Regions from separate parts of the Lysinibacillus sp. genome, predicted to be linked through region 2. Evidence: riboswitches for the same ligand, from Rfam matches in the RefSeq annotation. Region 2 holds a riboswitch; each other region holds the start of a gene.

Region 1 (5,361 bases), on a different contig from region 2:
TTTGCACCGTCTAATATTGTTCCTGGTATTAGCTTCTCACCAGATAAAATGTTACAAGGTCGTATCTTTGCATATGCAGATGCACAGCGTTATCGTCTCGGTGTTAACCACTATATGCTTCCTGTTAACGCACCGAAATGTCCATTCCGCACTTTCCACCGTGATGGTGCAATGCGTTTTGATGGCAACCTTGGTTCAACACTAGGTTATGAACCAAATAGCTATGGTGAATGGGAGCATAACTTAGACTATAAAGAGCCTGAATTACGTATCGATGGTCATGCAGGTATTCACGACTTCCGTGAAGACGACAACAATTACTTTGAACAACCAGGTAAACTATTCCGACTTATGACGGCAGAAGAGCAACAACGTCTATTTGAAAATACGGCAAATGATATGGCTTCTGTTGAAGAATTCATCAAGCGCCGTCACATCCTTCACTGCTATTTAGCAGATCCAGCATATGGTGAAGGTGTAGCAAAAGCAATGGGTCTTTCATTAGAAGGTATGGATCTTACAAACCCATATGTAAAACAACCAACAAACGTTTAATATTCCACTTATTATTGATATCCAAATCCAATTTTTACTCCATGTGAATTTTTCACTCACATGGAGTTTTTTAATCACAAAAGGCTTGTGTCGATACTACAACACAAGCCTTTTTACATTATTGATAAATCTGACTACCCGCTTTTTTAAATTCCTCTGCCTTTTCCTTCATACCTCGATGGATCGCTTCTGTCGTATTCAAGTCTTTTTCTTTAGCATAATTTCGAATATCTTGTGAAATTCGCATACTACAGAACTTAGGACCACACATAGAGCAAAAGTGTGCTGTTTTTGCTCCTTCTGCTGGCAAAGTCTCATCATGATACTCCACCGCTCTTTCTGGATCGAGAGATAGATTGAATTGATCACGCCAGCGGAATTCAAAACGTGCTTTTGATAGTGCATCATCTCGGCGTTGTGCACCAGGATGCCCCTTCGCTAAATCTGCCGCATGTGCCGCTATTTTATACGTAATTACTCCCACTCGAACATCCTCGCGATTAGGTAAGCCAAGGTGCTCCTTTGGTGTCACATAGCAGAGCATTGCTGTCCCAAACCAGCCAATCATCGCTGCCCCAATAGCCGATGTAATGTGGTCATAGCCTGGAGCAATATCCGTTGTAAGTGGACCTAACGTATAAAAAGGCGCCTCCTTACAAACTTCTAATTGCTTGTCCATGTTTTCTTTAATCAGATGCATCGGTACATGACCTGGCCCCTCCACCATCACTTGAACATCATGTTTCCACGCAATCTGTGTTAGTTCACCTAGTGTTTCAAGCTCTGCAAATTGGGCTTCATCATTGGCGTCTGCAATTGAACCTGGACGTAGGCCATCACCTAAAGAAAAAGCAACATCATAAGTCTTCATAATTTCACAGATTTCCTCAAAATGAGTATAAAGGAAATTCTCTTGATGATGATATAAACACCACTGTGCCATAATAGAACCACCACGAGATACAATTCCCGTTACACGATTAGCTGTAAGGGGAACATAGCGTAATAGTACACCTGCATGAATCGTGAAATAATCTACACCCTGCTCGGCTTGCTCAATAAGCGTATCACGGTAAACTTCCCACGTTAAATCCTCTGCTACGCCATTTACCTTTTCCAATGCTTGATAAATTGGCACTGTCCCCACTGGTACCGCTGCATTTCGAATAATCCATTCTCTCGTTGTATGAATATGCTTACCTGTTGAAAGATCCATAATATTATCAGCACCCCAGCGTGTTGCCCATGTCATTTTTTCAACCTCTTCTGCTATAGAAGACGATACCGCGGAATTCCCAATATTGGCATTGATTTTCACATGGAAGTTACGACCGATGATCATTGGCTCCGCCTCTGGATGATTAATATTAGAAGGCATAATAGCGCGCCCAGCTGCAATTTCAGATCGGACAAATTCTGGATCCATATTTTCACGTATCGCTACAAACTCCATTTCAGGTGTAATAATCCCCTGTCTTGCATAATGCAGCTGCGTTACATTTCTCCCTTTTTTTGCTCGTAAAGGCTTTCTTGCCAATTCAGGAAAGACATTTTCATGATTACGCGGATCATCTGCACGACGAAAACCATTATCCTCCGGTTTTATAGAGCGGCCCTCATATGCTTCTACATCTCCTCGCTCTTGAATCCATCCACTTCGTAAGGCAGGTAAACCTTTTGTAATATCTACTTGATAAGATGGATCTGTATAGGGACCACTCGTATCATATACTCGAATAGGGGCGTTTTCTTCATTTCCAAAGCTTCCTGTTGTCGGACTTAATGCAATTTCTCGCATTGGTACTAAAATATCCGGACGGGAACCTTCAACATACACCTTTTTGCTTCCTTCAAAGCTAGACATAATCGTAATGTTCTTTTCACTAATTGCTGACATGAGCTACTTCTCTCCCTTAAATGTTTTTTGTTACAAGGACCGGATCTAGCTCACCCTAACAAATAAATAAAGGCCGAATCCAAAATAATTATTTGGATCCGGCCACGAATGTAAAGGTTGAAATTGCATACACATACTATGCAATAGTTTCTTAACTTTCCCACGCTGGTATGAGCCAGATCAGGTCCAAAGGGTCAAGAAACCTCTAAGCGTTTCCCTCTCAGCCTGACTCATCAGACTCCCCTAGTTAATACTATTTAGTTTGATGCTAGTGTAGCAGATATTACTATGAGATGGAAGTTTTCCATTCATTATTTTTTAATATTCTATTGATTAAGCAAATAATACGTCCGCAAGATAAATCACTATTGTTACCGTTATACAGCTGACAATAGTTGAAAATAAAACAGTTTGGGCAGCTGTTGCCGATTCCACATCGTATTCCAATGCTAGACTAGAGCTATTGCGGGATGTCGGGAAAGCACTGGCTATAAATAGTGATTGAGCGACAACTCCATCTAACCCCAATAAAAAAATAATGGCTAAAGCTACGGCTGGTCCGACAATTAAACGTGTGAAGCAGCTGACGAAAACCGTTTTATTAAACATAGATTTGATTTCAAGCTGCGATAATTGCGCACCTAACGTGATTAGTGCCACAGCAATAAAGCCATCTGCTACATGGTCTATTGGTATTTTAATAAACTGTGGAATACCGATATTAAAATAGTTCATGGCTACACCAATAATCAACGCATGAATGATGGGCATTTTAAAAAAATCTTTAATAATCGTCATTCCTGATTTGGTAGAGGAAATTAAATTATACAAACCATATGTATAAGTTGTCATATTTTGAAAGATTACAAGGATGACCTGAATCGCTACACCAATAGGTTGTGTTACAAAAATCATTTGAGCTACCGGAATGCCATAGTTCCCAGAGTTAATGAGCACAACACTATTTTTAAAAACTGCTGCCTCTGTTTTAACTAAACCAAGCCACTTCGCAAAAAGGTGACTGAGTAGCATTTGGCTCCCAATAAAAAGCACAATAAACAATCCGACCTCTGCCAGTACAGACAGCTCTACACTCGTCTCATATAAATTTACAAAAACAGCTGCTGGCATAAAGCAATATGTAATAAGCTGAGACAACGCTTTTAAATTAAAGCGAAATCTCTTTTGTAAGATAGCACCTACTATAAGTAACACTAAAATAGGTGCAACAATTTGAAAGAAAATCATTCCGAGATACATCATTTCGATGACCCCCTTCCCTTCTTTTATAGTAGTGCCGAATTTCTACTAGGTCAATGTCTCTTCCAATAAAAAAAGACTGCCTATTTGTTTAGGCAGCCCTTCATTTTACGCTAATTTAAAACGATTCACGACTTCTTGCAGTTCATTGGAAATATCGTTCATATTTTGTATAGACTCGGCTACTTTTTGTAACTCTGCTTGTTGATCCATTGCAGATGCACTTACTTGTTCAGCTGAGGCAGCCGTTTCCTCTGAAATTGCTGATATGCTTTGGATGGCCATAATCGCTTGATTTTTATGCTCTAACATACTCGATAGCTTACTCATTAATTCACTAATAGAGGCTGCAATTGAACGTGACAAATCACTGTTATCTTTAAATGCCAGTTGTGTACTTTGTACGGATTCATTTTGAGATTGCATTAAATCCGCATTAGATGCAATGACAGCAACTGTTTGCTGTGAATTTTCAAGGATGCTTTCTACTGTATTCTTAATAATTTCTGTTTCACTTTTAGATTGCTCGGCTAACTTTCTTACTTCCTCTGCAACGACAGCAAATCCTTTACCATGTTCACCAGCACGTGCTGCCTCAATACTTGCATTTAAAGCTAATAGATTAGTTTGCTCAGTAATGCTTTGGATCGAAGCAATGATATGATTAATATTCGCAATGTGAGAGGCTAATGATTCGATTTGTTGTTGAATACGACCGTTCATCTCATTTGTCTCTATATTACGTTCACGTAAGCTTTCAACCTCGTACAATCCCTTTTCTGTTGTTTCGTTCGTTTTATGAGAGAGTTCATCCATTTCATTAGAAAGAGCTGTAATGGCATCAATCTGTTCAGATAAATCCATGATTCGATAATTCGTTTCTTCCGTATCCTCAGATTGCTTCGATGCGCCTTGTGCAATTTCATTGATGGCAACAGACACCTCTTGACTAGACGCTACAATTTCATTAAAGGCCTCATGTACTTGATTGGACGATTGGTTTAATAATGTAGTAGAGTTCAATACGGTTTGAATCGCACCATTGGTTTTATCTAGCATATTATTGTAAGCTAATGCAACTGCCCCAATTTCATCAGCCTTAATATACTTCTCATCCACCTTTTGGGTTAAATCTCCCTCTGCTGCCGTTTCGATAGATGTACGTAAAAACTTGAGTGGCTTTAGCTGTTTATAGATGAATAACACACTTGCAGCTGTCATTAAAATTACCATAATAATGGAGGCAATAATCGTAAATACGAATACGTGATTATATGTCTCTAGTATTTTTGATTCGGGTAACACGACTTGAACTGTCCATGTTTCATCAATATCCTCTAATATCATTGGAGCAAAGACATTATAAGCCCTTTCCTTTAGCTGATTAGAATCAATGTACATATTTGTTAGCTCGCCATTTTCCATTGTCTTACTTATACTTTTCCAAGTCGGATCCTCTTGCATATTGCGACCATCTAGCTCTTTACCAAAGCTATTGGCTGTCAGTATACCTTTATTCGTAATAATGGCTGCGTAACCACCTTCTGGTGCAACCGATTCTGTTAGTTCATTTAAAAAATCTATAGAAACATCTGCTGTCAGTACACCAAAGAATGAACCAGAAGCATTGACTAATGGCACCGAAATGG
Region 2 (5,361 bases):
CAGTTTCATCCCCTTTAAACCAATGAAAATGAGCTTGATGAAACTGATGCTTTTCAAGCAAATCACATACGATGGCAGCGTCCTCATAGACAGCATGTAAGATAATCGGCTTGTTAAGTTCCTTTGCCAAAACAATAAAACGCTCTAATAGCACCACGTAAGGACGGTCATCAATAGCATGTTCTTGCCTTAAATAATAAGGAAGGCCAACCTCTCCAACAGCGACCATTTCATCTGCATGACAACGAATCCAATCAAATAGTGCATCCTCTTCACATTGACTTGGTAAAGACTGTTCAGGATGAAAGCCAAAAGCTACCTTAACTTGAGGATAGCTGTTTGATAAATGCAATGTCCTTTGGCATGATGTCAAATGCATGCTAACCGCAATGACAAAATCGGCATCTTCTAGCAAAGTTGGAATCTCCTCATCTTTATACTGATCTAAATGAATATGAGCATCAATCAGCATGCATATCACCCTTTTCTTCTTGTAAATACATAAATAATTGTTGCTTTAAGGCTGTAAATGCAGCAGAATGACGAATTTCCTCTCGGCGAGGTCTAGCAAACGGTACGATCATTTCCTTTTTAACCGTTGCAGGCCTTTTCGTTAAGACTAATATTCGATCTGCCAAAAAGAGAGCCTCTTCTATACTATGCGTAACAAATAGAATAGATTTCCGGTACTCTTCCCAGATAGATAAAAGCCATGCCTGCATTTCCAATCTCGTAAATTCGTCTAGCGCCGAAAAGGGTTCATCTAAGCATAAAATGGGCTTATCACTAACTAAGGCACGTATGAAGGAGACTCGCTGTTGCATGCCGCCTGACAGTTCATTTGGATAGGCATCGATAAAGGACCCAAGACCAACCTTTTCTAGCCATTCCTTGGCACGTTCGACGTTTGGTTTACGCTGTAATTCCTCCACGATGGTAACGTTCTCTAAGATGGTACGCCAAGGCAATAGACAAGGCTGCTGGGGCATATAGCCAATCGTCCCTCTCTTTTGCTGTAAATCCTCTCCATTTAATAAAATGGCCCCATGATCGATTGAAGAGACACCACCTATTAATTGAAACAACGTACTTTTACCACTTCCTGAAGGACCCACAATAGCTACAAACTCGCCATCCTTAACCTCAAAGGACAGATCTTCAAGGACTTGCAGGGCATCAAAGGATTTACTGATGTTTTGAATGCTGAGCATGGTTGCCTCTCCCCTTCACCATGATTTTTTCTATAAATCGTATACTGCTAAACAACAGTAAGCTTAACAAAACAATGGCAAAAATCGCGACAAATACACGATCCGTGCGAAAGGAGGATTGAGCTAAGGTCATATATACGCCAATACCCTTTTTCGCACCAAGCCACTCTGCAATGACAGCACCCATGACACTGTATGTAGCAGCGATTTTAACGCCTGAAAATATAGCAGGATATGCATGCGGCCATTCCAATTTCCAAAAAGTTTGCGAAGTTGTCGCACCAATCATCGCAAAATAGTGCTTTAATTCAGGTGAAGTTTGACGAAATCCGTCCATGGCCGCAATGACTATCGGGAAAAAGCACACAAGGCAAATAATAATGAGCTTTGGTAATAAGCCAAAGCCAAACCATATTATGAGCAGCGGTGCTAAGACAAGTATTGGGATATTTTGCGACATGATCAAAATCGGATAAAACAACTCCCGAATAAACAAAAATCGATGCAACACAATAGCTACCGTTAATCCACAACCAATACCAATAGCAAGACCTAATATGGCCAATTGCACCGTAGCCAAAGCATGTGGTAAAAAGGTTGGATACGATTGAAAGCCTTCCATCAGAATACGACTTGGTGCAGGTAGAAGCCAATGGGGAACTTCAGCCACATGCACGACTAGTTCCCAGATGAATAAGAGGAAGGCGATAAAGATGATCGTCCTTCCCTTTTGAAACGCTTGTTTCATTACTGATATTTCTCCGTTAATGTATCCATGGTAATACCAGTTGGCTGATAGAGTATTTTCACTTGTGTAATCACATTAATAGCACCAAGCTCTATCATCTTGTCATTCATTTTCTCAATAAGTTGAAGCAATGTTGACAGCTCACCTTCCATCGTCGTTTCTAGCGGATGTACTTCATATTTCACACCAGATGCATCAATCACAGCAATGGCTGCATCCACATAAGGAATGACATCCTCATATTTCTCTGTTTTCGGGATAATTTGGACACTGATTAATGAATTTGCCATTTATTTGGCCTCCTTTTTAGGTAAGAAATCATTCGTAAAGGCTTGCTTTGCATCAAACTCGCCCTCTAATACCTTGTTGCTAGACATCCAATTAGCATAGTTTTCCCATACAGAAAGCTTTTGCTCTCCCCATTGCTTCGCATCGTCCTGATATTTATCAGCTAACCATTCTTGACTTTTATGCACTAATTCTTTATCTAAGTCAGGTGCCGCTTCTAGTAAAATATCTGCAGCCTCACTCGGATGCTCGATTGCGTATTCATAACCTTTAGAAGCAGCTGCAACAAAGGCTTTTACAACATCAGGATTGTCCTTTATCATTTTTTCATTAGTAGCCAAAACAGGCGTATAATAATCCAACTGATCACTATAATCCGTTAAATACAACATATTAATCTTTTCCCCACGAAGCTCTGCCTCAATACCTGTCCATGCATAATAAATCCACGCAAAATCAATATCTTTTTCCATCATCGTGAAGAAATCTAAATCACCTGCATTGACAATATCTAATTGATTAATATCGGCATTTTCTGTTTGCATTAACGATTGGAGTACCGCTTGCTCTAGTGGGGCTCCCCAACCGCCATAAGTTTTACCTTCGAAATCCTTTGGTGAGGTAATCCCTTTAGAAGCAATCGAAGCAAAGCCCGATGTATTATGCTGAATGATGGCGGCAATCGAAACAAGTGGTACATCCTGGACACGTGCCTGTGTGATGCCTTCCTGATAGCTTACCCCAAATTCTGCCTTACCAGAAGCTACAAGCTGATCTGCTCCCGCTTCCCCTGGCATCATAATATCAACATCTAAGCCTTGTTCCTCAAAATAACCAAGCTTTTTCGCGACATACAGCCCTGTATGATTTGTATTCGGAGTCCAATCCAGTACTACTGACACCTTTTTTAGCTTATCAGTTGCCTGCTTGTCCTCCTTGTCACTACAGCCCACTAATGTTACAAGTGCAGCCAATAGAATAAATAACCATTTTTTCATGCTAGGTCCTCCCAGTTTGTAATATGAAAGTGTTCATAAAGGAATGCGTGTCACCAGAAAGAAAGCGTAAATACGATGGGCAAGAGGTGTTTGAAAATATAAAAAAACGCCTAGGATTCCTCCCAGACGTAAATTGCAATCAATCTTCAAAACTTTGCTTTTTTGAATAGATGTTCCCTACGCTGGTACGAGCCAAATCAGGTTCAAAGGGTCAGCGTCTATCGGACACAATCTCAGCTAGCAACTACTAGCCCCCCTACATTCTTTCGCTATGAACTTTTCGTTGATTATTATACCCATAGTTACTCTTAAAAGACAAGGTACTAATTTGGTTTAACCGTTTTACACCAAAAAAAGCCCAGCTCACAAAAGAGACTGGGCGTTAAAAAAGCTTGGTTATTGTTCCTTTTGGGTCGTTAGAACATGGGAAATAGCCCCATCTGTTGCGATATCCACTTTAAACGATCCATTGGAATGGCGATCAGCACGAGTCAATGCTTGGACATCTAACACCTCTTGCACACCTTTTTCTGTTTCAATAACAATTTGCTCCTCATCTGTTGCTTGAATAACGGCCACAATGCGGTGCGGATTTGCTTTTAATTCTGTTAATACTTTTAGACCACGTTTTGCACGACTGGCTACTTCAACCTCTGCGACATTCATTTTCTTAACAGCCCCACGCTGTGTCACAATGACAACATATTGCGTTTGATCAGGTTGTAGCACATTCACACCGACTAAGGCTTCCCCATCTTTTAGCGTAATGCCCTTTACTCCGCCTGTTTTTACACCTGTTACTGGTAATTCCTCCATTGGGAAACGAATTGAATAAGCCGTATCTGTTGTTAACATCAATTCCACGTCATCCGTCACAAACGCTGCATAGATCATGGCATCGCCAGCCTTCACATTCATCGTTTTAATTGGTTTTGAATAACGTGTCACCGCGTAATCGGCAAGTGGAGAGCGTTTAATTTGACCATCCTTTGTCGCAGTGAAGATGTACGTATTTGGTTGATCAAATGTTTCAAAGCCATATACAGCGATAATTGACTCATCTTCACCCGTTGGCACGATACTTGAAATATGCTGACCAAGATCCTTCCAGCGAATATCTGGCAGCTCATGAACAGGCTGATAAATATAATTGCCTCGATTTGTAAATAGGAGTAAATGGTGCTGTGTATTTAAGGTTGCTTCATACAATAAGTAATCCGAATCCTTCATCGCAAAATCCTGACCATTTGAGGCGGCATGTGAACGTGTCGAAGTACGTTTAATATAGCCATCCTTCGTTACGGTTACGACAACCTCTTCACTTGGTACAAGAACATCTAAGGTAATTTTAATCTCTTCAATTTCTTGCTCAATTCTTGAGCGACGAGGCTCTGTAAAGCGTTTCTTAATATCAAGCAATTCTTGTTTAATGACACGTACAAGCTTTGCCTCACTTTGTAAAATCCCCTCTAGCTTAGCAATCAACCTATTTAGCTCGTCCTGTTCTTGTCGAAGCTCTGTAATGTCTGTATTGGTTAAACGGTATAATTGCAAGCTGACAATCGCCTCTGCCTGTACCTCTGTAAAATCAAACTTCGCCTGTAAATTAAGCTTGGCATCCTTTTTATCATTAGAAGAACGGATTGTTGCAATCACTTCATCTAAAATGGAAAGGGCTTTAATTAACCCATCCACGATATGGGAACGATCCTTCGCCTTTTGTAAATCGTAAATGGAACGGTTCGTGACTACTTCTTTTTGATGGGCAATATAGGCATCCAATAATAATGGTAAGGTCATCATTGTTGGACGACGATTATGAATGGCAATCATATTAAAATTATATGCTACCTGTAAATCCGTTGTTTTAAATAGGTATTGAAGAATTCCTTGTCCTGGTACATCCTTTTTCAGTTCAATGACAACACGTAAGCCAGTTCTATCAGATTCATCACGAATTTCCGCAATCCCCTCAAGACGTTTATCTACGCGTTGCTCATCAATTTTTTTCACAAGATTCGCCTTATTGACATCGTATGGTAATTCTGTGATAACAATTTGCTCTTTACCACCCTTAATAGGCTCCACAACCGCTTGTGCACGGACAATAATTTTA
Region 3 (5,361 bases), on a different contig from region 2:
ATTGCAATTACAGACTTTATTGCCTAAATTTGAAGCCTATGAAAACAATGTGCAGCAGCTGCAAATAGCAGAACAATATGTCGAAACAGCAAAACAGGCAGTAGCTGATAATCTTATGTTATTGGAGAAAGAACAAGGGCAGTTACAGCAATTTTCTCAAACGATGGAACAATATGAAAAACAGGTTGAGCCATATGAAAGCTACTTAGAGCAGTTACCGAAACTTCGTGAGCAGGTAGCATTAATAAAACAAGTAGACAAATACAAAGGGGCTGTAGAGTTAGCTAAGCAGGACGTAGCCACTTCTGACATTCACTATCAGGAGAGTAAAAAGGCTCTACAATTATTAGAGCAGCGTTGGTTGACAAGTCAGGCTAGTATTCTGGCTGAACAGTTGAAGGACGGGGAACCTTGCCCTGTATGTGGCAGTTTGACACACCAGCAAACACATAATGAGCAACAGGAAATGATAGAGCTCTCTGAAGTCGAAGTGTTAAGGGCTAAGGCTTCTTTAGATGAGCGTAAGTACCTAGAAAAAGAAGCGCTCTTGTCATCTGCGCAACAGCTTTATCAAGAAACCTGTCAGCAACTAGAAGAGCAGCACATTACACAGCAAGACCATGCACAGCTCATCTCTACATTAAACAACATAGAGCAAGAGATTGCGACATTAAAAATTGTTCATCATCAATTAGCAGATATGCGATTAAAACTTAAGCAGCAACGTGAGAGAATAGAGCAGCTACGAACTAAACAGATGAACTTAGAGCAATATTTAGCTGAGCAGTTGAAAGAAATGACAAGACTGCAAGCAGTTCTTGAAGAACAGCTTAAACATATGCCAAACCATTTACCAACCTTGCAGCAATTACAGCAACAGCTTACAGATATCAGTAAACAAAAAATGGATTTGCAAAAAAGATGGCAAGAGAGTCAAGACGAATTGCATAGCGCGAAGGAAGCAACAAGTAATGCAAAATTGACGATGGAAATAGCCAAACAAACTTTTGAAGAATTACAACTCAAAATGAATGAAAAACGTCAGCAATTCTCAGCAAGCATGCAGGAGATAGGCTTTGACAGCTACGAGGAATATACAGCTGCCAAACGGAGTTTATTGCAAATAGAGACCCTTCGAAAAGCTTGTAGTGACTATGCTTTACAGGTACACACATTGCAAATCCAAATTACTGAAGGGGCTATGTATCTTCAAGGAAAAGAGCAACAAGATTTAGTGTCCATGGAAGCCAAAGTAGAACAACTTCGTATATCTTATGAGGAAGCATTTAAACGTTTACAACAGTTGAGAGGTTTTGCTCAAGCTTGCCAAGGTTTTATTGAAAGAGTAGAAGAAATAGCGAGGGAGCTTCATTTACTTGAGCAAGAAGCGGGAAGAGTAAAGGAGCTCTATGGATTATTAAACGGCCAAAATTCGAAAAAGCTATCTTTTGAGCGCTATATTCAAATTAATTACTTAGACCAAATTACTGAAGCTGCCAATATTCGCCTTTATCATTTATCAAATGGTCAATTTGAGCTCAGACGTTCAGATAGATTGGAAAAGCATGCGAAACAAAGCGGACTAGGTCTTGATGTCTACGATGCCTATACCGATCAACTACGAGATGTCAAAACATTATCGGGAGGCGAAAAATTTAATGCCTCATTAAGCCTTGCCTTAGGAATGGCAGATGTAATTCAAAGCTTCCAAGGTAATATTCATATTGAAACGATGTTTATTGATGAGGGCTTTGGTTCGCTTGATGAGGAATCATTAAATAAAGCAATCGATACATTAATTGATTTACAGGATTCTGGTCGCATGATTGGCGTAATCTCTCATGTGCCTGAATTAAAATCTGCAATGCCAGCGGTTTTACATGTAGAAAAGACATTAAATGGCCATAGTCAGACATACTTTGAAGTGAAATAAGTGAAAGGCGTATTTCCGAAATAGGGAATACGCCTTTGTTTTATTTTTTTCGAGAAGTGGCTGTAGGAGTTGTTCCTTTTTTTGCAGCCATTACTTTTTTGACGATAGGAATAACAATAGGTGCCAATTTTACAGCAGTTTTCACAACGTTTGATACTTTCATTAAAAAACAGCTCCTTTTACAATTATTACTACCTGTTTCGCTTAAAATTGAAACATTAACGTATTACTCGAACAGCCTGAATAATATTCCATATGACAATACCAAGTGAGACAATGGCATAAACGGCAAATGAAACTAACCAAACAACCATCACAGTATTATTACTTGACGTTGGATCTAATCTTAATGTAGAAAAAACAAAGACAATAAAAAATAGGATGCCAAAAACAAAAGGAATTAAATGAGAGACAAGTGCACGAATTGAATGTCTTTTTACATCACTATCTTTCGTTACAAAGTAAACAATTAATGGGACGATAAAAGGGGCGAAGAAAATACTAAGATAACTAAAGGCAGATAAAATTTTTTGGTTCTCCATAGTTGTACCTCCTTTTTTAATATTTACGCATGAAAAACGGCAAAGTTTCAAAAAAATAATGTATGGAAGAGGTTGTAATCATCCAATCCTTTGCGTACAATGGGATTGTTCAAATAAATTCAGATGTAACGACCACAAGGGGAGCTGATGATGTCAGCTGAGACTGGGCACGTAATGCCTTGACTCTTTGAACCTGTAAGTTAACACTTGCGTAGGGATGTGGATAGAAACCGACACTTGTACGATGTCAGGCTCTGTCCTGGCATCGTTTTTTCATTCTTTAGGAATAAAAAAGATGTCTGCATTTCTATTCCTGCTCTTGTATCCTACATCGGAACAAAGGAGAGAATATGTATGGACAAAAAAAGACTATTAATGCTTGTGGAGATTGCGATATTTGCAGCGATTGGCCTTGTGCTCGATCAAGTATCCTTTAAAGTATGGGCACAAGGTGGCTCTGTTAGTCTTGTCATGGTGCCTATTATGTTAATTGCATTTCGTTGGGGCTTAGTTGCTGGGCTAACAACGGGATTACTTGTGGGTGTTATGCAAACCATGTTTGGTGCTTATATTGTGCACTGGCTTCAAGGATTATTGGATTATGGTGTTGCCTTTACAGTTGTAGGATTAGCAGCTGTTGTACGTGGACCTGTGTTGGATGCTGCAAAAAATATGAACAAAACGAAAATGGCACTTTACATTATCATAGGTACTGTTTTTGCAGGCTTTTTACGATACACAGCACATACAATTGCTGGAGCTGTATTTTTTGCAGAGTATGCGGGTGATCAAAATGCATGGATCTATTCTATCATTTATAATGGTACATATATGTTGCCAGCAACCATTTTAACGGCAATTGTAGGGGTGCTTTTATTCACAGCCGCTCCACAATTAATGCAAAGAAAAGCATAATAAAAGTTTCCTCAAATGATTTATTGTAAAAGGGTATAAAAGCTTTTCGTTCTATACTACTTGATGATATTCGCTTTCGCACAGAATCATTAGCAAAATTATCAACTTTTTTCAACAACAAGCAAGTCCCTTCACTCATGTGAAGGGACTTTTGGTCATGAATAGCTCTTTTAGCACTTTGCATTGTAGGAAAGCATACAATATTTAAAGCGTTTATCGTTATACGCATAAAAAGTTATGTTATATTAAAGAATAGATATTAGATGAAAGGGACGTTATAAATGATTGTAAAAACGCAAGAAGAGATTGAAGCTTTTAAAAAAATTGGACGCATTTGTGCCGAAATTCGTGAAGCCATGAAAGCAGCAACAAAACCAGGTGTTACAACACTTGAGCTAGATGAAATTGCTGGCCGCATGTTTGCAGAGGCTGGTGCTATTTCTGGACCTAAGGGGGAATATGATTTCCCAGGATATACATGTATTAGTGTCAATGAAGAAGTGGCACATGGTATTCCAGGAAAACGTGTTATTCAAGAAGGGGATATTGTGAATATCGATGTTTCTGGGTCTTTAAATGGATACTTTGCAGATACTGGCATTTCATTTGTTGTTGGTGAGGGTTATGAGGACAAAGAAAAACTATGCCGAGTTGCTAAAAGTGCTTTTGATCGAGCAATGACAAAGGTTAAAGCTGGGTCTAAATTAAATCAAATAGGTAAAGCGGTTGAACGAGAGGCGAATGCTAATGGTTTAACTGTTATTATGAATTTAACAGGACATGGCTTAGGTCAATCTTTACATGATGAGCCTAATCATATTTTAAATTATTATGATGCGTGGGATTCTACGATTATGAAAGAAGGAATGGTGCTTGCTGTTGAGCCATTTATCTCAGCAAAAGCAGAGCATATTGTAGAAGCTGGTGATGGTTGGACATTTGTTACACCTGATAAATCGCTTGTAGCTCAAATTGAACATTCAGTTATTGTCACTAAAGATAAACCAATTATTTTAACTTCCTTAGATGAAGAATAGGATATAATTTAAAATCCTGCTAACCAATTTATTTTTGGTGGGCAGGATTTTTTTTAATAAATAAAATACCAACAAAGAGAACACCACATAAAAATAAGGCGGCAGTTGTTACAAGAAGCTCATCAAAACCATTATGTAAAGCGATTCCTAAATAAGCCCAAATAAAAACACTCGGATACATGGTATCAAAGTGATGAAAGCGGATATGTAGTGCAATAGCTCCACCAAGTGTCAGTAAAATTACTGCCCAAAGAGGAGTGCTAAGACCAAAGCCGTTCCAACCATAAGCCGTTAACGTAAAGCTACTATTCGTAATCAAGATAAATGTCATCCATGCAAAATAAATGGAGAAAGGAATACGACCTGACAACGCTTTGTCGTGAAGAGAGTACGTATTATACAACATAAATAAGTACAAGACCAAAAGCAAGGTGATGCCAAGAGAAACAATAAATAACTCATGATGCCATACATATATCGTTAAGGCTTGCAAAATATTTATGCAACTAAAGAGAGCAGACTGTTTCATAGATGTCTTTTTAATGTTCACCAATAACCAATAGCCAATTAATAAATAAATGACAATCCATATTGCATGACTAATATCAACTGGTGCAAATACTACAGAAAACCGATTAGAAATTTCTAGAGAAGATTGACCGTTTATTTTCATGAAAAAGGATAAAAAGGTTAGGATGAATGAGACAAGATAAGAGATTGTCATCAAGATAAACCGAGGCATGATTTCCTCTCCCTTCGTGTTTAGATTGTATAGGGAAAAGACAAATAAGTATAGTACTGTCACTTTTTTTATTATAACGGAAATTTCCAACAATGTATCGTGTTGTTTTGCTAATAATCACTACAATTTACCATCTCAATAGGCATCTATATTTTTCTTTAGTACAATGGGATTATCTACATAAAAGGAGTG

Evidence for each region. Region 2 has a riboswitch for thiamine pyrophosphate ahead of RT445_RS09910 (ABC transporter substrate-binding protein). Riboswitches for the same ligand answer to the same signal wherever they lie in the genome.
Region 1: it holds a riboswitch for thiamine pyrophosphate, as region 2 does, so the genes downstream of both, thiC (phosphomethylpyrimidine synthase ThiC) here and RT445_RS09910 (ABC transporter substrate-binding protein) in region 2, are expected to answer to the same signal.
Region 3: it holds a riboswitch for thiamine pyrophosphate, as region 2 does, so the genes downstream of both, thiT (energy-coupled thiamine transporter ThiT) here and RT445_RS09910 (ABC transporter substrate-binding protein) in region 2, are expected to answer to the same signal.

The regions. Positions count from the first base shown of each region.
Region 1 is NZ_DAMDAY010000025.1:15,149-20,509, forward strand. It holds gene RT445_RS07850 (catalase) at 1-555, shown strand, start outside; gene thiC (phosphomethylpyrimidine synthase ThiC) at 674-2,452, opposite strand; TPP riboswitch at 2,593-2,707, opposite strand; gene RT445_RS07860 (AEC family transporter) at 2,786-3,715, opposite strand; gene RT445_RS07865 (methyl-accepting chemotaxis protein) at 3,821-5,361, opposite strand, start outside.
Region 2 is NZ_DAMDAY010000036.1:8,596-13,956, forward strand. It holds gene RT445_RS09890 (TatD family hydrolase) at 1-472, opposite strand, end outside; gene RT445_RS09895 (ABC transporter ATP-binding protein) at 462-1,211, opposite strand; gene RT445_RS09900 (ABC transporter permease) at 1,186-1,959, opposite strand; gene RT445_RS09905 (thiamine-binding protein) at 1,959-2,249, opposite strand; gene RT445_RS09910 (ABC transporter substrate-binding protein) at 2,250-3,245, opposite strand; TPP riboswitch at 3,403-3,513, opposite strand; partial or broken gene RT445_RS09915 (DNA gyrase/topoisomerase IV subunit A) at 3,642-5,361, opposite strand, start outside.
Region 3 is NZ_DAMDAY010000014.1:15,728-21,088, forward strand. It holds gene RT445_RS05430 (SbcC/MukB-like Walker B domain-containing protein) at 1-1,933, shown strand, start outside; gene RT445_RS05435 (hypothetical protein) at 1,974-2,096, opposite strand; gene RT445_RS05440 (magnetosome magnetite crystal formation protein family) at 2,152-2,475, opposite strand; TPP riboswitch at 2,603-2,710, shown strand; gene thiT (energy-coupled thiamine transporter ThiT) at 2,830-3,390, shown strand; gene map (type I methionyl aminopeptidase) at 3,672-4,427, shown strand; gene RT445_RS05455 (hypothetical protein) at 4,456-5,169, opposite strand.